Regions from separate parts of the Pseudoalteromonas agarivorans genome, predicted to be linked through region 4. Evidence: predicted binding sites of a transcription regulator. Region 4 holds the regulator's gene; each other region holds the start of a gene.
What was found. Region 4 encodes sigma-54, which starts transcription at its own class of promoters, with help from an activator protein. Its sites were predicted from a motif close to GTTGGCACGNNNNTNGNNT; they were not measured.
Positions count from the first base shown of each region.

Region 1: a site for sigma-54 is predicted at 2,009-2,027, ahead of NQT65_RS13465 (LiaF domain-containing protein). Genes of this name have one in related genera too.
Region 2: a site for sigma-54 is predicted at 2,785-2,803, ahead of flgJ (flagellar assembly peptidoglycan hydrolase FlgJ). Genes of this name have one in related genera too.
Region 3: a site for sigma-54 is predicted at 2,752-2,770, ahead of NQT65_RS06905 (diacylglycerol kinase family protein). Genes of this name have one in related genera too.

Region 1 covers NZ_JANIGJ010000007.1:82,804-88,020, reverse strand. The annotation lists gene NQT65_RS13485 (outer membrane beta-barrel protein) at 70-477, opposite strand; tRNA gene NQT65_RS13480 (tRNA-Ile) at 611-687, opposite strand; gene NQT65_RS13475 (YqaE/Pmp3 family membrane protein) at 957-1,115, opposite strand; gene NQT65_RS13470 (BON domain-containing protein) at 1,181-1,747, opposite strand; gene NQT65_RS13465 (LiaF domain-containing protein) at 2,064-2,720, shown strand; gene NQT65_RS13460 (VOC family protein) at 2,791-3,207, opposite strand; gene suhB (inositol-1-monophosphatase) at 3,612-4,415, shown strand; gene NQT65_RS13450 (substrate-binding periplasmic protein) at 4,469-5,217, opposite strand, start outside.
Region 2 covers NZ_JANIGJ010000008.1:13,783-18,999, forward strand. The annotation lists gene NQT65_RS14555 (flagellar basal body rod protein FlgF) at 1-85, shown strand, start outside; gene flgG (flagellar basal-body rod protein FlgG) at 107-895, shown strand; gene flgH (flagellar basal body L-ring protein FlgH) at 916-1,599, shown strand; gene NQT65_RS14570 (flagellar basal body P-ring protein FlgI) at 1,611-2,705, shown strand; gene flgJ (flagellar assembly peptidoglycan hydrolase FlgJ) at 2,841-3,857, shown strand; gene flgK (flagellar hook-associated protein FlgK) at 3,859-5,217, shown strand, end outside.
Region 3 covers NZ_JANIGJ010000003.1:50,287-55,503, reverse strand. The annotation lists gene NQT65_RS06920 (DUF4331 domain-containing protein) at 1-781, opposite strand, end outside; gene NQT65_RS06915 (anti-sigma factor) at 1,168-1,851, opposite strand; gene NQT65_RS06910 (sigma-70 family RNA polymerase sigma factor) at 1,848-2,372, opposite strand; gene NQT65_RS06905 (diacylglycerol kinase family protein) at 2,830-4,449, shown strand; gene NQT65_RS06900 (VF530 family protein) at 4,488-4,796, opposite strand; gene NQT65_RS06895 (DUF1496 domain-containing protein) at 4,851-5,153, opposite strand.
Region 4 covers NZ_JANIGJ010000007.1:211,629-216,845, forward strand. The annotation lists gene rapZ (RNase adapter RapZ) at 1-663, opposite strand, end outside; gene NQT65_RS14045 (PTS sugar transporter subunit IIA) at 683-1,135, opposite strand; gene hpf (ribosome hibernation promoting factor) at 1,140-1,427, opposite strand; gene NQT65_RS14055 (RNA polymerase factor sigma-54) at 1,455-2,954, opposite strand; gene lptB (LPS export ABC transporter ATP-binding protein) at 3,024-3,749, opposite strand; gene lptA (lipopolysaccharide transport periplasmic protein LptA) at 3,746-4,294, opposite strand; gene lptC (LPS export ABC transporter periplasmic protein LptC) at 4,284-4,838, opposite strand; gene kdsC (3-deoxy-manno-octulosonate-8-phosphatase KdsC) at 4,835-5,217, opposite strand, start outside.

The sequences.
Region 1 (5,217 bases), 130 kb from region 4:
GCTACTTAAAAAAGTAAATGGCATAAAAAAGCGCACTGTTTAGTGCGCTTATTTTTTATTTATTAATACTTAAAAGCTATAACGAGCAGTTAAGCTAACTAAATCTAGCTCGTCCAATGAGGTGTAATTAGCCCCAAGTGAAACGTTGTTATTAATGTAGTAACGTGCGCCCACACTGAAAGATGTTTCACTCTCATCTGCAATATCGACATTGCCTACTCGGCCATCTAGCTCAATATTATCACTTACCATAGAGCGAACACCTACAGATAGACTATAGCCATTTTCGTCATTCGAAGCACTACTTCCACGATACGATGCCTCTAGCTCTACGTTTTCGTAAGTTGCTAAACCATAAAAGTCAGTGTTCGCGCCAATAGCTGTGCGATAACCTATTCCAGCACTAAGCCAGTTTAAGTCCACATCTACACCATCATCTGAATTACCCATAGTTTGGTATTGGCCAGATAGGAAAATGATTGAAGCTGGCTTTTAAATAATAGAGACGGTATAGGCACGTAAACAACTAACCTAAATGCTGTATAAAAAGTACAGTAGAGAATATTTTTTATTGGCTATAACTATTTAAAAATTGGAAAGCTTTGAAAAGTGGTGGCCCCTCCCAGACTCGAACTGGGGACCTAACGATTATGAGTCGTGTGCTCTAACCAACTGAGCTAAGGGGCCAACTTTGTATAACTACGAGGTAGTTAATTTTTGAAGCGTTTAGCCACTGAGCGACTAAAGCGGGTTGCAGTATAAAAAGTTTTTTAAGGCTTGTCACTAGCAAAAACCTTTATTTTAACAATCAGTAAGCTGACTGCTTAAATAGTAATCTTTTTGCATGCGAATAGGTAGGAAATAACAGAAAAATAAACGCAGAAGTATGTAAGCCGCTTTTTTACAATTTTAATAACTATAAAAAAGTGGCCGGCTCACATTGAACACACCACACATTATTTTTTAGCAATAATGTAGATAGCGTGAATTAAACCAGGGAAGTAACCCAGTAAAGTTAGTAAAATATTTAGCCAAAAGTGCATACCTAAACCAACTTGTAAAAATACACCCAGTGGCGGTAATAAAATCGACAATATTATACGAATGATATCCATGATGTAGCTCCTTTAAAAATGACAAGCAAAAAGCCCAGCTAAGCTGGGCTTTTTAGTATAGTGTATTATTCAGCAACAATAGTTAGTTCATCTACTACGTCACGAACATCTTCAGCATTTTTAGCAATTTTTACTGCTAACTGCTTTTCAGCTTCTGTTTCAACAGAACCTTTAAGTTTTACTATACCGTTGTCGGTATCAACGTCGATATCTGTACCGTCAACTTCTGAGTCAAATAAGAAACGTGTAGTAATTACTGTGGTGATTTTAGCGTCAGTTAAGTCGTTATCGTCATCATCCATAGTGTCACGATCTTTGTCGTCCATATCCATGTTTTTCACAACAGTTAGGTTGTTTTCTACATCAGATACGCCATCTAGGCTAATTACAAGTTCTTCAGCTAGCTCTTTATCAAGGTCGCTGTCTACTTTACCTGTAAGTACTACCTTGCCATTTTTTACATCAGTGTTAATGTCAAAGTTGTTTAGATTAGTGTTCATAAGAAGCACTGTTTCTGCCTTACCATCAATCCAAGCATCTTTACTTTCATTTTCCCAAGTGCCCGCTTGAGCACCCATAGCTGTAGTACCTAGAACTAAAGCCGCAATCATAGATTTGTTGAATGTTTTCATAATCTTTCTCCTTTTGATTAAAGACACTTTTATATATGCGAGCTTTAGGCCAACTTTATTAACACTTTAAATTCATGAAGTTAGCTATTTTATTGGGTATAAATAAAAATACCTCCGAGTAAACATTTACAGGCTATTAGGTAAAACTTTCTTAAGTGGTGAAAATAACGATTATATTGCTGTTTTGGTTAATCTATCGTTAATATATAAATTAAGCGGAGTTATTAAAACAATAAACCATTGATATATAAATAGTTAATTTTTGGTACACCACTTGCTATGTACTGTGGTAACTCATATAAAAAGGATTATTCCCATGTCTGTAAAAATTGAAGACCGCCCAATAGATCAAGTTCGCGAACAAGTGATAGACCAACTTATTTATAACTACAGCCATGGTGTTATTTCAGCTGAAGCCTTTGAAAGGCGCTTAGACAGTGCAATGGAAGCAACCGATAATGCCGCGTTACTTAATTTAGTAGAGGATTTAACCCTTACTACAGATACCCAGTACAGTGCTCATAAGCAAACGCAATTTGCCCCTAACTACAGCGCCCAACAAGCGGATGAAGAAAACTTAACACTGCGAAGCATTTTAGGCTCAAGCGAGCGTAGCGGCCAATGGGTGGTGCCTAAAGATATTTATATTCAAAACTATATGGGGTCGATTGTTTTAGATTTTACTGATGCCATTTTTGCCCACCAACATGTTACCGTGCATGTAAATTGTATTTTTGGCAGCGAAGAAATTTACGTACCAGAGCATGTTAATGTAGTTTCTAAAATGTTTTGTATATTAGGTAGTTTTGAAAACAAAACGGTGTCGCTTAATAAGCGCCAAGGCCCAACAATTAACCTCGAAGGTAAAACAGTTTTAGGCTCGGTGGAGGTAAAAGTTAAACGCACCATTAAAGAAAAGTTTGTGAGTTTTGCTAATGATTTAAAGGCCCAGCTTGGGGTGAGTAATAAATAATACGGGTAAAAACACAATGGGTAGAAAAGCCATATTATGCGCTTTTCTACACCGTTATTTACTACCTATTTTATAAGTCGTTATTACGCTCGCTTGGAATGTCACTCATATATTGCACAAACTCAACCTCGAACCCTGCTGGGTCTAGGTAATATACGTTTTTTCTAAATGGGTTTTCTGCCCCCTCTTTATCAATGCTAAATCCGGCGTGTTTTAAGCGCTGTATAACAGCGTCTAGGTTGTTTGTAACGTAGGCAAAGTGAGCCAGCCCGACTTGATGCCCTGCCAAATCTCTGTTTTTATGCTCGCCATTATCGCTTATAGCAATGTAGTGATTATCGTCGCCAAAATGTACCCAGCGCTTAGGTTTACCATACCAAGTGTTATGCCCTTCACTTCTAATTGACCAATAAGGAAAGGCTGCTTGATAAAATTTAAGCATGGCATTTATATCGTTTACTACTAAATGTACGTGTTCTAATTTCATTATTATTTACCCTAGTTGATTGCTTAAACACAAGATAAAACCTCAAGCTAACTTTAGGTAAAGCACTTTTTTTACTTTTTAGTATTATTGGCGTGTATTGCCCTTGTAAGATTAATTTTTACAACAGTATGTTTGCTAGCAGGACGCGGAAGCTTTGCTTCATGGAAGTTATTGAACTCCCAAGGCTTCGCACTTCGCGCTGTGATTAAGTCGCCCTTCGGTTGAACAAATTTCAATCCATACACGCCAACACGTCTTAGATACGAATAAATTTACATGCATTTCAAGGCCGTATAAAAAACGCACAAAAGTATTTAGGGTTTATTGTTTACTTTATGGCAAAAGTCGCTAAAATACGCCGGCTTAAATATATAAACGTTCTTTTACAACCCAAAGGTAATACCATGCATCCAATGTTAAACATTGCGGTTCGCGCTGCGCGCAACGCAGGCAAAATTTTACTTCGCGCAAGTGAAGATTTATCAAAAGTTGAAATTCAACAAAAAGGCACTAACGACTTAGTGACTAACATTGATAAAGAAGCCGAAGCCGTAATTCGTGATACAATTTTAAAATCTTACCCTGATCACTGCATTGTTGGTGAAGAACTAGGTGAGCACAAAGGCAAAGATGCAGATTACCAATGGATTGTTGACCCGCTTGATGGCACAACTAACTTCATCAAGGGTATCCCTCATTTCGCGGTTTCTATCGCACTTAAAGTAAAAGGTCGTTTAGACCAAGCTGTAATTTACGATCCAATTCGTGGCGAGCTTTTCACAGCATCTCGTGGTCAAGGCGCACAGCTAAACAGCAAGCGTTTACGCGTTACTAAAACCGTAGAATTAGCTGGTTCTATTTTAGCAACAGGCTTCCCTTTCAAACAAAAACATCACTTAGATGCATACACAGACGCGTTTAAAGCATTGTTTACACAAACTGCTGATATTCGTCGTGCAGGTTCTGCAGCACTAGATATGGCATATGTAGCTGCGGGCCGTGTTGATGGCTTTTTTGAAATTGGTTTAAAACCGTGGGACACAGCAGCAGGCGAGTTACTTGTAAAAGAAGCTGGCGGCATGGTTGTTGATTTTGCAGGTGGCGTTAACTACAACAATAGCGGTAACATTATTTGTGGTGCACCTAAGCTTACTCAAGCAATTATCCGTGAAATTCGCCCAGTATTACCTGAAGCGTTACTTCGCTAATAAAGTGCATGTAACCCTATTATAAAAAAGGAGCCTATGGCTCCTTTTTTGTTTTAAAAGTAAGGGTTATCGAGCTTAAGCTCCGTGGTATAACCTTTTGTAAAAGGGAGTGAGTTTATGTCTTTTGCAAAATACTCATCAAATAACGCATCAAACTCTCCGCTGTTTTGCATGTTTTGCAACCCAAGCTCTATGGCTTGCGCTAAAGCTGGCTTACTACTTACAACAAAATAATAAATACCGGTGGGATAACTAATAAATAAATTAGGCACAATAACTAAGTTACTCTGCGCATTGGCAACAAGCTCAGAATTAACTTCGATAAATGAGCGAGGAAAGTAATCGATTCTGCCCCGGCTAGTAAGCGTAAACATAGCTTGATAGTTACTCAGCGGCCTTACATGTAAGCCGTTATAGGCCATTATTTTTGTATCTGGCCAATCATGCCCTTGCACTGCCGAGAGCTCACTTAATTGCGCTAACGTGGTAATGCTTTTAAATTTTTCGACATTTTTTTTACTGGTTAATAAAACGCGCTTGCCTATAAAGCCTTTAAATAGCGGGACTTTAACGGCTATTGCCCGTGCCTCTCGTTCTGGGCTGCTCATGCTCCAATAAACATCTAGCTCTGTTTTATCTAGCTCAATCAGGTCACGCTGTTGCTGTAAGCTCACTGGCTGCATTTTTATGTCTACAGGGTAATTAGCCCGCTCTAGGGCTCGTGTTAATAGCTCACTTAGGTATTCTTCACGGGCATTTTGCACACTTTGCTTTTGAGCAACATTAACAATTTCTACCCCTT
Region 2 (5,217 bases), on a different contig from region 4:
ACGTCAATTTGAGTTACAAGTAAAACTAATGAAAACAGCTGAAGAGATTGACGAACGTCAAGATCAGTTGATGCGCATAGTTTAACTTTAAAATGAGGGCATACTTATGAATCCTGCATTGTGGATAAGTAAAACAGGGCTAGACGCTCAACAAACTGATATTTCAGTTATTTCAAATAACTTGGCGAATGCCAGTACCGTAGGTTACAAAAAAAGCCGCGCTATTTTTGAAGATTTATTGTATCAAAACATCAACCAACCTGGCGGGCGCTCATCACAAGATACCGAGCTGCCATCTGGCCTAATGCTAGGTGCGGGTGCAAAAGTGGTTGCTAACCAAAAAGAGTTTACGCAAGGTAATATGCTCACCACCGAAAACTCACTCGATTGGATGATTTCAGGCGAAGGCTTTTTTGAAGTGCTGCAACCCGATGGCAATATTGCGTATTCGAGAAATGGGCAATTTACTACCGATGAAGACGGCCGCATTGTTACCTCAGGTGCAGGTTTTGTTGTTCAGCCCGAAATGAATGTGCCCGATGATGCGCAATCAATTACAGTCTCTCAAGATGGTGAAGTATCTGTACGCGTTGCAGGGCAAGCCGATAACGTGGTAATTGGCCAGCTAACAATTAGTGACTTTATTAATCCATCGGGTCTTGAGCCAATTGGTCAAAACCTTTACACCGAAACCGCTGTTAGTGGTGCGCCTGTTCAAGGTAATCCAGGCGTAGAAGGCTTAGGTACTATTATTCAAGGCTCGCTTGAGACATCAAACGTTAATGTAACGGAAGAATTGGTAAACCTTATCGAAACTCAACGTGTTTACGAAATGAACTCAAAAGTAATCTCGGCCGTTGACGAAATGATGAGCTACATCAATCAACAGTTATAACCGTGCACAAGGGGATAGTTATGCGTAATGTTATTTTATTTGCAGCAGGCACCTTATTTTTAAGTGGCTGTGTTTCTACGCAAAATAGTGAAGTGGTTCAAGATGACCCCTACTACGCACCCATGTACCCAGAGCCTGTAGCAGAGCCTGTTGTTGCAACGGGTTCATTGTTTAACACCAATACATTTAATGATTTGTATTCAGACAAAAAAGCACTTAGAACCGGCGATATAATTACCGTTAAGCTTGAAGAGTCAACACAAGCTACAAAAGCGGCTAAAACCGAAACCGATAAAGAAACCGAAGCCAGCCTAGACCCCGTTATTGGGTTAGGTGGTTTACCAGTCAATATAGGTGGCGACAGTATTCAGTTTGGCATTGGTAGTGATTCATCATTTACCGGTGACTCTAAATCAAATCAGTCAAACAGCTTAGTGGGCGATATCTCGGTGAATGTTATGCGTGTTTTACCCAATGGTAACTTAGTTATTCGTGGTGAAAAATGGCTAACACTTAACACCGGCGAAGAGTTTATTAGGCTCGAAGGCCTTGTACGTCCGCAAGATGTAAGCGCCGATAACACGGTTGAGTCGAATAGAATTGCCAATGCCCGAATTCAATATTCAGGTAAAGGACAAACACAAGAAGCGCAAAGCCCAGGGTGGTTAACACGTTTCTTTAGTAGCTCGTTATTTCCGTTTTAGAGGATAGTAGTATGAATAGCATTAAAGCGTTTATTTTGATCATACTGCTAGGCTGGCAATTTTCTGCCAGCGCCGAGCGTATAAAAGATGTCTCTATGGTTGAAGGTGTACGTGCCAACCAATTGGTAGGCTATGGTTTAGTGGTGGGGCTACCTGGTACAGGGGAGCAAAACTCTTACACACAACAAAGTTTTAGAGGCATGCTAAACAGTTTTGGTATTACGCTGCCTTCAACACAAAGCCCTAAAATTAAAAACGTAGCAGCAGTGGCAGTCCACGCTGAGCTTCCGCCGTTTAGAAAGCCGGGTCAAACAATTGATATTACGGTATCTTCTATTGGCAGTGCAGGCAGTTTACGTGGCGGCACCTTGTTACAAACTTTCTTAAAAGGGGTGGATGGAAACGTATACGCTATAGCACAAGGTAGCCTAATTGTGGGTGGTTTAGGAGCACAAGGGCTAGATGGCAGTAAAGTGGTCATTAACACCCCGACAGTTGGCCGCGTACCTAACGGAGCGACAGTTGAACGCGAAGTTAAAAGCCCTTTTATGCAAGGCGACTACATTACTTTTAACCTAAACCGCCCAGACTTTACAACGGCAAAACGTTTAGAAGCAACAATTAACAACTTGGTAGGCCCTAATAGTGCACAAGCTATTGACGCTGCCTCAGTACGCGTTATTGCGCCACGTGATGCATCGCAACGAGTGTCTTATTTATCAACGCTTGAAAACCTAGAGTTTAAGCCTGCTGACACTTCAGCCAAAATTATTGTTAATTCACGTACGGGAACGATTGTCATTGGCAAAAATGTGAAGCTACAGCCTGCGGCAATAACCCATGGCGGCCTAACAGTCACAATTGCTGAACAGCAAAATGTAACGCAGCCTAATCCATTAGCAGAAGGCGAAACCGTTGTTACACAGCAAAGTATTATTGACGTTAATCAAGATGATTCTCGTGCGTTTGTATTTAACCCCGGCGTTAGCTTAGATGACTTAGTGCGTGCTATAAATGAAGTAGGCGCAGCACCTGGAGACCTAATGGCTATTTTAGAAGCGCTTAAAGAAGCGGGTGCAATTAACGGACAGCTTGTTGTTATTTAATTATTTTTAAGAATGTTTACCCTTCCAAATAAAGCTTAAGTACTCAAAAGGTACTTAAGCTTTTTACTGTTTACCTTTCTTTGGCTCAATTTTTGCATTTCTTAAAGCATTATTCATTTTTGTGTCAAAAAGCTGATGGAAACAAATCACCTCGATAAGCAAAACTTTTTTGATTTAAGTAATCTTAATACTTTACGTCAAGACGCTTTAAACAGCGGTGATGCATCTACTGATGCCTCTAAAGCGGCGCTAAAAAAAGCAGCGGCACAATTTGAAGCTATTTTTACCCAAATGCTTCTAAAAGGGATGCGTAAAGCCAACGAAGCATTTGAAGATGAAGACAGTCCGTTTAACTCTAGCGGCGTAAAGTTTTTTGAAGAAATGCACGATCAGCAGCTCTCTTCTGAGCTTTCATCAAATGGGTCTTTAGGTTTGGCTGATTTAATTGTTCAGCAGCTCTCACCAGATGCTGAGAACTTTATGCCTGGCTCCGTATTAAGAACTACTAACGACTTTATCAGTGATAAACGCGCAGGCTCTGAACTGCCGCACGAAAAGGGGCACAGTGTAAAGCAAGCAAATAAAGATGACTTAGTAGTCAGCAGTGCGGCAACACAAACTAAAACCACAACACAGCCTACACAGCAGTCGTCGTTTAATAATGCTGAAGAGTTTGTTAGTGCAGTGTGGGAGCATGCTAAAACAGCGGCCGAAAAAATTGGTTTAAACCCTGCAGTAATGGTGGCTCAAGCGGCACTTGAGACGGGTTGGGGTAAGCATATTATTAATAAAAGCGACGGGAATAGCTCAAATAACCTGTTCAATATTAAATCAGATAAAAGCTGGGAAGGCGATAAAGCAAGTAAAGTAACGCTTGAATTTGAGCAAGGTACCCCTGTTAAAAAGCAAGCAAGTTTTAGAGCTTACGATTCTATAAAAGAAAGCGTGAACGACTTTGTCGATTTTTTAACGCAAAACCCACGCTACGAAGAAGCATTACAAAAAACAGCACAGCCAAACGAATTTTTAGATTCGCTACAAAAAGCAGGCTATGCAACCGATCCTAATTACGCGAGTAAAATAAAAAAAGTGCTAAATAGCAGTGAGCTTAAAAATATTGCAACAAGCGCGTTTACCCAAGGAGTGAAGTAATATGTCGTTTAGTTTATTAAATATTGCCAGTGCTGGGGTGCGTTCAAGCTCTGAGCTGTTGCAAACGACCAGTAAAAACATCACCAATGTAAATACAGAAGGCTACGTACGTGAGCGCACTGAATTTACCACGATGGTTGATAACCAAGTAGGTCGCGGCGAAACATACAGGTTATTGAACGAGTTTGCCCAGTCGCAGTTAAACCGCGACACGTCAAATAAATCGTTTTTTGATCAATTTGTAACAGAAGCCAACCGTGTTGATACTATTTTTTCAGAAGAGTCTAATAACTTATCAACGGGCATAAATTCATTATTTAATAACGTGCAAGAGGCGCTAAATCAGCCGTCTTCAACAGTTGCTCGCTCATTAGTAATGACCGATGCGCAAAGCTTAGTTGATCAAATGGATAGGCTTTCGGGTATCGTGCTTGAGCAACAAGGTATAGTGAATGAGCAGCTTGAGATTTTTTCTGAAGAAGCCAACTCACTCATCCAAAATATAAATACGTTAAACCAAGAAATTGCAGTCGTAAATGGCACAAATAACGCATCAAGCGCAAGCTCTATTTATAACCAGCGCGACTTAGCGATTCGTGAATTATCAGAGCTTGTTGATATAGAAACACTTGATGGCCCTAATGGCGAAAAACTCGTCTTTATGGGCAGCGGTGAATCTTTAGTTATGGAAAACGGTACATTTAACTTGTTTTCACTGTCGGGCGACCCCGATCCTAATTTTAAAGAATTGACGCTTGACGTTAATGGCGGCAAAGCTGTGCCGCTAGAAATAGATGCAACTAAATTAAAAGGCAAAATTGGCGGCTTGTTGGCTTTTAGAGACGACATACTCGTGCCTGCACAAAACCAAATTGGCCAAATGGGATTGGCAATTGCAGATGCGTTCAACGAGCAAAATAAATTGGGTATGGATGCTAACGGCGAGCTAGGCGGTGATATATTTAATATACCTACCGTGGGTGCTTATGCATACCAAGCTAATACCGGCGGCGCCAGTTTAACTGCCACGCTTGAGGCTGGTAAAGGCAGTGAACTGCCTGCCAGCGACTTTATTGTTACTTATACCGCTAATGCAAATGAAGTGAGCATTCAGCCTATAGATAATAAAGGGGAGCCGATAGGCAGCGCCTCTTTAGCGACGATACCGCCATCAGGTGTTATCGACTCAGATGACATTACGAGTGGGGAGTCGTTTGGTTTACAAATTGATGTAGCCGGTACAGGTAATACAGGTGATCAGTTTCAAATTAAACTTAACTCAGAGGCGGCAACCAGTATTTCCCTTGCGACAAGCCGCGGTGAAGACTTAGCACTGGCATCGCCTATTCGTACAGCTAAC
Region 3 (5,217 bases), on a different contig from region 4:
CAGGGAAACCACCGCCATCCCCAGCACCTGGCGCACTATCACCTTCAACGGGAACGTAATTTACTAAATCGAATGTTTTACCTAAGTTAACGACAAATGGGTCTTTGCGCTGACCAACAAATACTTTGGCCATACTGTCACAGCCTGGTACCGAAACTTGATAAACAAACTGATCTGCATAGGTTTGGTAATCAGCCATTGAACCAAATGTTTTGTCACCTATATAATCAAGCGGTTTATTAAACGTGGTTGAACTGGTGGTGGTATTACTTAATGCTGTACTGGTACCCGTGCGTTGTGGACCGCTTATCATGCTGAGTGTGTATGACTCGCTAAAATTAGCGGCGCTATCATCACCTGCTGCTACACCACCAACGTTTTTAAGAGGTACAGATACAGTACGTTGATTATCTTCTGGGCCAACGGTTAATTGCACGCCTTGATTATCGTTTGGCAGCATACTGGTAAAATTAAAAGCAAAGGTAATATCCTCAACTGCATCACCGTCGTTATCAATATGAATACTGTAGGTTGCATCTGGGTCCATAGCAAAGTAGTTAGGGCCGCCGTAGGCATCTTGTAGAGGAATATAGTTGGCAATAAATGTAACGTAGTCGTCTCTGCCTGCTTCATAACTATTAAATACGTAAAAGTCGGTAGAGTCTAAGGTTGGAAAGCGGCTAATGTTCGGCGCTTCACGATGACTTGATGCCTCGCTAGAGGTGCTTACTAAGGTACTGCATACTACTACTGCGAGTATAGATGGAGTTAAAGCTTTCATGACTTTTTCCTTTAGTTTTGATTGGAGTCATAACTAATAACGAAACAAAAAGCACAATGGATGCAAAAAAGTTAAATATTTTTTTATTTTGTTAATAAAGGGGTGTTTAACGTTCAAGATTAAATTTGCAACAGGCTGTTTTGCATTTAGATAAGGAAGTGATAAGAGAGTGTTAAGGGGCTGAAGCGGTTTGGTTTTATACTTATTACAGGGGGTGTATGCAATTAAAATAACGCAGCAGGTATTGAGCACACAATATGATAAACATCGCACCCCGATTAAGCCTACTTTAGTTTAATCAAATATTAATGGTAAAGGGCGGTAGACCGAAGATAAATAAAAAGGTTGGCCAAACAAAGTTTGACCAACCAGTCGCGTTTATTTAGTTATAAAATAACTAAATCTGTCGTGTACAGTACTTGTGTTGGTAGGCCGTTTGGCGAGCCACCTAAAGGCTCTAAGCTAACAGCGAGTAGGGCAATGTCTTGCGCCTTAAAGCGTGTGCCTTTGAGTAACTGTTTTTCACCGTTTTTAGGCAGTAGACCCAACGAAATTGGCGTGTCTTGCCCTTTTAAAATCATCCACAGCTCGTAGTCTTTATCGGTTTGCGCAACGAGTTTATCACTGGCTTTAACCGATAATGTTTGCTCATCTACGTTAATAAACCACAGTGATTGCTTATCTTGGTTTTGTACTAAAGCAATTTGTTGGCTGTATTGGGGCTGAGTTGTGGGCTGAATAACTAAAAATGCTAAGATAATACAGGCAGCTGTGGCTATAAATGACCAATTGCGCCACAGCGATGTAGCTGGTTTGATCACCGGTTTAACGGGTTGGTTGGTGTGCTCTAGTGTATTTAAAATATTCTGCCACACTTGCGCGCTGGGTGTTTGAGGCGTAATTGCACTGGCTAAATCATTTAAATTTTGCTCCCACATTATAGTGGCTTCTCGGGCTTGCGGTAAGCTGAGCATTAAGCGTTGAAAACGTTTTCGTGCCAGGCCTTTTAAAGTACCCAATACATACTGCCCTGCTAAAGCATCAAGTAATTCTGGTTTATTATAATTCATAATGTTAAACACCTCTGCAACTGCTGCAAACCACGCCTGATCCAGCTTTTAACTGTGCCTAAGGGCGTTTCTATGTGATTGACTAGCTCACCATGGCTTAGCCCTTTGTAATAGGCTAAATGAATGGCTTGTTTTTGTTGGGGATCAAGTTGCTCAATACAATTAACAAGTTTGGTTTGTTCGTCGTAACTAACATCGACTGCTTGTTCATCGTATTCATCGTCACCCATTGCCTGCTCTTTTCTTACCTTGTGATAACGCAATGCATCTAAGCTGCGGTATCTCACAATGCTTATCATCCAGCTAATAACTGTGCCTTTAGATGAATTGTACTCTGACGCGTTATGCCAAATTTTTATAAATGCCTCTTGCAGTACTTCTTCTGCGTGCGCGCGGTTTGACAGCATATTTAAACTAATCGCAAAAAGCTTTGCGCTTGTTTGCTGATACAAATCAGCAAACGCGGCTTTGTTACCCTGTGCTGTTTTACACAAAAGGGGAAGTAAATTGTCGTTTTCCATAAGGTTCCTGTTGTTTTTATTATTACCGAGGTGTGTTGAGCTTCGTGAATTAAAAATTGTTTTATTTAAGCGCAACTTAATCGCTTTGAAATAGAGATTAAACAGGCTGTTATAAATTTAACTAATAAAGATAAACACACTCTCAATAAACGTGTGAAAAGAGTGATTGGATGCAAAAACTTTTAAGCTGACATTTATATTAGCTGCTGTACACATTGAAACAAGTTTTAAATATAAACAGTTACCTTTGGGTAGTGAGAAAAAATGACCGATTAGTGTGTAAAAAGCGCCTAATATGCGAATACAGCTAAAGCTATCTACTTTTATTTATTTTATATCAGTCACTTAGTGTTGTTTCTGTTCCTGAAAAACAACTTTTGTTGGCGTGCAAATTGCTACTACACTTATACACAGCTGTAAAAAAATGTGCCAAAACAGTAAAAATAAAGGAGAAAATATGTGGGCTGCAACGAGTTATTTAATTTTAGCGTTAATTTTTATATTTATAGGGTGGGAGGTTAACTCGGTATATTTTGCAGTGGTATTTTACTGGAGTGCATTGTCGTTAATTCTTGTCAGTGGTGCTTACATTTTTAATTTGGCGAAAATTTTTAGAAAGCGTGAAAATGGTGTTATTCCATTTTATATTCGCTGGGCATTTGTGCCTTTTTTACTGGGTGCTCAAATTTACAATGCGTATTCTCGCAAGCACGATAAAGTCCCTCCCATTCAAAAAATTAACGACCATTTATTTTTAGCATGCCGATTGTTCCCCTCTGATATTGATACGTTAAAAGAAAACGGCATAACGGCAATATTAGATGTAACGTGTGAGTTTGATGGCTTAGAATGGAGCTCTACACAAGAAAATATTAGCTATTTAAATATTCCGGTGCTTGATCATAGTGTGCCTACCCACTCGCAATTAAACCAAGCCATTAACTGGATACATCATCATATTAAAGAAGACCGCCGCGTGGTAGTTCACTGTGCACTGGGCAGAGGGCGTTCGGTATTTGTTATGGCAGCGTATTTACTGAGCCAAGATAAAAACGCCGATGTTCACCAAGTGCTCGCGCAAATAAAAGAAACCCGCGAAACCGCAAATCTTAATAAGCATCAACTTCGTCATTTAGCAAAGCGACATAAAAAGGGGGAGCTAGTTATTAAAAACAAAGCCGTTATTATTGCAAACCCTGTGTCGGGTACCAAAATGTGGCAAGACAAAGAGCATTTAATAGTGGCTAGGTTGTCGGCGTATTATGATTTAGAAGTATTAACCACCACCAAAGAAATAGACGGTATTGAGCTTGCTAAACAAGCTATTAAAGATAAGCCAGATATAATAATTGCCTGTGGCGGCGATGGAACCGTGACAGAAGTAGCAAGTGTGTTGGTAAACACTCAGTGCAAGCTGGGTATTATTCCAATGGGCACAGCCAATGCCTTAGCGCATGTGCTTATGGGGATTAGCTCTAAAATCATTCCTGTTGAGCAGGCCTGCGATCTTATTATTGATGGGCAAACCCAAACAATTGATACGGCCTATTGTAATGACGAGCTAATGCTGTTGTTAGCGGGGATTGGTTATGAGCAATCAATGGTAGAAAAAGCAGATAGAGACTCAAAAAACGAATCGGGTCAGCTTGCCTATTTAAGTGGTTTTTTTCAGGCATTTAGTGAGCAAAAAGCGCAAACCCTTTATGTTACCCTTGATGATAATCAAACGCAGGAGGTAAATACAAATAGCTTTATTGTGGCTAATGCTGCGCCATTTACTACGTTATTAGCCCAAGGAGGTGGTCAGCCCGATCACGAAGATGGCCTATTAGACATTAATTGGCTGCTACCTAGTGATGAAAACACCACCCGCGTGTTAAGCATTGCTGAACTTATGTTTAGTAGTATTACACAAACGCATTTAGCAATTAGCTCACATCACACTAACGCTAAAAAAGTAACGATAACCGCAGACGAAGAAATTAAGTATGTACTCGATGGTGAAATAAAAATAGCGGATACGCTTACTATTACAGTTGACCCTGCCTCGTTAAATGTAATTAGTAAGGAGTTATAAAATACAAAATGCACGTGTTTAACGTGCATTTTTGTGTATTACTTTTTAATGCTTGGCCAAACAAAACCACTGCTATCGCTTTGGCTGGCAGGCTTAGGGCGCTGAGCGCTTTTGGGTTTACGCAGCGGTTTGTTACTTAACGTATGTAAGTAGAGAGCTTCAACTTTATCGCGTGCCCAAGGGGTTTTACGCAAAAATTTTAAGCTTGATTTAATACTTGGTGAGTCGGTAAAACATTTAATGTTTACTTGCTCGCCCATGGCTTTAAACCCTAAGCGCTGCTCAAGCTCTACTAAAATTTGTTCTAACGTTACCCCATGAAGAGGATTTTTTGGTTGATTATCCATAGCCATACTACTTATTTAAACTGTGCGCATTGTAGCGTAAATCCTCTTTTAGCGCTAATTGACCGTAATGGTTTTAGGCTTTGTGGGATAAACAATATTGCCTTTTTTATCTAATTTTAGCCAAATTAGCTTACTGTTATTATGCTGCGGGTTTTTAGCAGCGCACACTAAGGTAAAAGAATGTACTTGCACCAGCGCGCCTTCACTATAACGTTTGTTGTCGTACCAACAAATATCACCATTATTAATAATCTCATTAGCGTCAATAATAGAATGCGTTTTGACTGTTTTTGCATAACTGCTAGGGGCTAAAGTGAACGCAATTAAAAAAATAAATAAAACCATAATATGGCGCATGAGCGACCTCGGATTTTGATAGTTTAAAAATAGTACACACGATTAAAAAACATGCTAGGGTAAG
Region 4 (5,217 bases):
TTGCCAAGTGAATTTTTGCACTATGCTGTGATTTGCCAAGAAATCTTTTACTGGTTGATCAAGGCCCGTAAGCGGTTTAAGTTCAGGCTCCCAGTGGGGGTTTGGCAAAAAGCGAGCATCAAAAACATAATCAGCTTCTTTAGGTATGCCGTGTTTAAAGCCAAACGATTCAAACGTTACAATAAGTTGCTTATCTTTTTTACCCAGTATTTTTTCGCGAATTGACTCTGCTAATTGGTGCACACTTAAATCGGTGGTATCAAGCATAAAGTCAGCGCGCGTTACGAGTACATCAAGCAGTTCTTTTTCTTTTTTTATTGCTAAATCAAGCGGCAGTGAATCGATGGATAAAGGGTGTAATCTGCGTGTTTCTGAAAAACGTTTGATCAGTGTTTGATCATCACTATCTAAATAAAACAGTGTGGGTTTAGCAAAGTCAGGAAGGTACTCGAGAATATCGTTAAATTCGTCTTGTTCTTTGGGGATATTACGAACATCTATACTAACGGCTATTTTGTCATAGTTATCTGAAACACTTCGCACTAAAGAGGGCAGTAGGTTGACCGGAATATTATCTACGCAATAATAGCCTAAATCTTCAACCACGCGTAAAGCAACCGACTTACCTGAACCAGAACGGCCGCTTATGATAATTAACTCCATTTATAGCCCTTAGTATTTACTACGATTGATCAACAATTACTTGATACAGCTCTGCATCGGTTTTAGCACTACGCAGCTGTTTACAAAATTCTTTGTTGCTCAGTTTATCAGCTATGGTTGCCAGAGTCTTTAGGTGCTGTTGGTTATCGCCATCTGGTACGATGAGTGCAACAAAAATATCAACAGGGCAGTTATCAATAGCGTCAAAGTTAACAGGCGTGTCGCTAACAAGTACTAAAGCCAGCGGCTCTTCTACGCCACCCATTCTGCCATGAGGAATGGCGATCCCCCGGCCAATACCAGTACTGCCTAGCTTTTCTCTGCTTGCCAGCGCATTAAGAATATCTTGTTGTGGTAAGTAGGGGAGCTTTTCATGAGCAAGCTCACTGATAAACTCTAAAATTCTTTTTTTACTACTAAAAAGGACCGCAGCTTTGCTGCAGTCCTGGCATACTAATGTACTTAATTTCATAATATTAGTGTCTAGCAAGCTTCTCTTTATGTTTTATGACTTGACGATCGAGCTTGTCAATCAACGAGTCTATAGCGGCATACATATCTTGGTGCTCTGTTGAGGCAAATAAATCTGCGCCACTTACATGAATAGTCGCTTCTGCTTTTTGGTTGAGTTTTTCTACATCGAGAATGACATGCACATTGCTAATATGATCTGAGTGCCTTTCTAGCTTTGCAAATTTATTATTTACATAGTCTCTAAGTGAATCAGTTACTTCTACGTGACGACCAGTTAGGTTTAGTTGCATAAGCATTTCCTCTTTGTTTTTTACGTCTTATATCAAACTCTTTCTCTGATTTGACGGTGGAATAGCTAGCGATTCACGGTATTTTGCTATTGTGCGTCTAGCTACTTTAATTCCTTGCTCTGCCAATATATCCGCAATTTTACTATCACTCAATGGTTTAGCTGAGTTTTCCGCGGCAATTAGCTTTTTAATTAGGGCACGTATTGCGGTTGATGAACACTCTCCGCCGTTTTCAGTGCTTACGTGGCTTGAGAAAAAATACTTAAGCTCAAAAATACCACGTGGCGTATGCATATATTTTTGCGTAGTAACACGCGAAATTGTCGATTCATGCATTTCTACCATTTCAGCAACATCGTTTAAAACCATTGGCTTCATGGCTTCTGGGCCATGTTCAAAAAATGCCTGTTGCTGTTTTACAATACAGTTAGTTACCTTAAGTAGCGTGTCGTTTCTGCTTTCAAGGCTTTTTATAAACCATTTAGCTTCTTGTAAGTGAGAGCGAATAAACTGGCTATCACCACTTGATTTTACGGTACGAGACATAGCCGCGTACTGACTATTTACGCGTATTTTTGGCATGCTATCTGGATTTAGCTCTACCACCCAGCGGCCTTTTATTTTTTTAACCGACACATCCGGTATTACATACTCAGACTCTTCCCTTACTATTGTATCTGCAGGTTTTGGGTTGAGGGTATGTATTAGGGTCATGACCTCTTTAAGCTCGTCTTCTTTAAGCTTAGTCTTTTTCATTAATGTACGATAGTCGCGTGCCGCTAATAGATCAATGTGATCGGTTAAGATCATTTTAGTTTGTTCTATAAAAGGGGTGTCTTTATCAAACTGGTTTAGCTGAATACACAAGCACTCTTGTAAACTGCGCGCGGCTATACCTACAGGGTCAAATAACTGAATACGCTTTAAAACGGCTTCTATTTCGTCAAGTTCAACTTCAACTTCGTCATCGTTTTCTTGGTTAAAGCTTTCTAAAATTTCTTCGCAACTTAGCGTTAAAATACCCGAGTCATCTACAGCTTCTACAATGGCAATAGCAATGGCTTCGTCAGTTGGGCTAAAAGGAGTAAGCTGAAGCTGCCACATTAAATACTCATGTAGCGTTTCAGTAGAGGCACCTTGATAAATAGACTCATCTTCTGGCATTGGGCCTGAGGATGCAGCAGGGGCTGCGCTCATGTACTCATCCCAAGTTACATCCATTGCCATATCATCGCTAATGGTGTCTTTATTTAAAGCTTCGCCACTGTCTTGCTCGTACTCGCTGGTTGTATCGTCAGCCGATGCGCTTACGGTTACATCATCCGTATCTGCTTTTTGTTCATTTTTTCCAGCCGACTCTTCCGTGTAATCTTGCTCTTCTACTTCTAATAGCGGGTTGCTATCAAGTGCTTCTTGTATTTCTTGCTGGAGATCCAATGTACTGAGCTGCAGCAAGCGAATCGCTTGTTGCAATTGTGGAGTCATTGTAAGTTGCTGGCCCATGCGCAGCTGTAATGATTGCCTCATGTATCTCTAACAATCCTTTTATGTTGTTATAATTAATATTAGCAGATGCTTGTAGGTGTGGCTTAAATGTTACAGCCTAAATTGCTCGCCTAAATAAACATCGCGTACAGTTTTGTCATTTAATACGTGTTCTGGGGTGCCAGATGCAATTAGCTCCCCATGAGAAACAATGTAGGCTTTTTCACAAACATCAAGGGTTTCTCTTACATTGTGATCGGTAATTAATACGCCAATGCCACGGTTTTTAAGATGTTCTATTATTTTCTTTATATCTAACACTGAAATCGGATCAACACCAGCAAAAGGCTCATCCAATAAAATAAATTTAGGGTTCGCTGCCAGTGCTCTGGCAATTTCTACACGGCGGCGTTCACCACCAGAAAGCGCCATACCTTGGCTATCGCGAATATGCTGAATACTAAATTCATCAAGTAAGTTGTTAAGCGTTTCTTCTCGCGCGGCTTTATTGAGCTCTTTACGCGTTTCTAAAATCGCCATTAAGTTTTGATAAACTGTCAGCTTTCTAAATATTGATGACTCTTGCGGCAAATAGCCAATGCCTAAGCGGGCGCGGCTGTGCATAGGTAATAACGTAATGTCGTTATCATCAATAGAAATTTTGCCTTTGTCGCTAGGTACTAACCCTACAATCATATAAAAGGTGGTGGTTTTACCTGCGCCATTAGGGCCCAATAAGCCAACAATGCTGCCGGCTTCTACCTCAAGGCCTACATTTTTTACAACTTGGCGGCCTTTATAGCTTTTTGCTAATAGTTCTGCTTTTAAGGTGCTCATGGTTGACCTTCGTTACCTGTTTTTTCTTTAATTTTTGCTTCAACAGGCACTAAAATTGTGTGGACACGATCCGTAGAGTTTTCGTCTTTTTCTGCGCTAATAAGCTGCTGCTGCATATCGTAGGTAATACTTTTAGCATTAATTTTTTGACCGGCTTGTGCGACTTCAGCATCGCCAACAAGCGTTAAAAATCGCTTTGCTACGTCGTAACGTACTTCGTTTGCACTGGCACTCATTACAGTACCATCGTCTTGTTTTTCTTCGAAGTAGGCTGGGCTGCCAGTGGCAATAAGGAGTTGTTTGTTATCCCCTAAGTCTTCACGTTTATGTACTTCGAGTCGGTCGGCTGTAATTTTGCGATTACCATGCACAATTTCGACGTTCTTTTCAAAAATACCTACGTTTTCTTTAAGTTGGCCTTCTTGACGGTCTGCACTAATAGAAATTTGATTTGCTGGCGGTTGAGCAGCAGGCTCAGCAGCAGAGGCGCTAAATGCAAGCATTAGCGATGGGATAATAAGTATTTTAGTGAGTTTATTGGTCATAATATATTGTTCGCGTATGGTTAATTAGTTTTATTACTTCGGTTTTTAAATCGGCTTCAAGGCCTTTACCGACAATTTTTAAATTAGGCCCAGTGACAACCACTGGCTGCTCAGAGCGCATTGTTAGCGCTTTAATGTCGACTTCGATGTTATCGGCATTGATGTTATCTATCATGGCGTTATCAACTAAATTTTTAGCAACCACATTGCCTTCTAAAATAAGTTGTTTATCTTCGTAAAGCGTTGCTTCGTCTGCATTTATTCGCCATGTTTGCTTTTCGTTATACAAGGTGAAAATAGGTTTTTCAAAAAATGTAAAACCAAGCTGTTGGTACAGCTCCATTTTAGCCGCAGTGACTTTATGGCTTATTTTGCCTTGCTCGTCATAGGCTGTTTGCTTAAGCTCTATAGCGGTGTAATCGGGCTTTGCAATTACTTCAGGTTCTTGCTCTGGCGCTACATTGGTTTGGGTAAAATAAGGGTACCAAAGCCAAACCATACAGCCGATGAATAACGCACTGAGTATAACGCGTGCTGCATTCATGAACTGGTGCCTTGTGTTGTAAGCGCTATGCCGTTCTCTAGCATAAGTAAATCTGTGAGCTCTCTAACGGCGCCAAAGCCACCAGGCATTTGCGTAGTGTAATGCGATAAGCGCTTAATTAGCGGGTGCGCATCGTTAACTGCAACGGCAAAGCCAACACGCTCCATTACTGGCATGTCAGGGCCATCGTCGCCAATATAGGCTATTTGTTCATCAGTTAACTTTAAAGTGTTTTTGAGTTCTTGATAAGCAATAAGCTTGTCTTCTTGGCCTTGATAAATGTGCTGCACAGTTAAGCTGCTCATGCGAGTTTGTACTATTTCTGAGTGACGCCCCGTAATGACCGCAACTTCAAAACCGCTATTAATTAGCGCTTTAA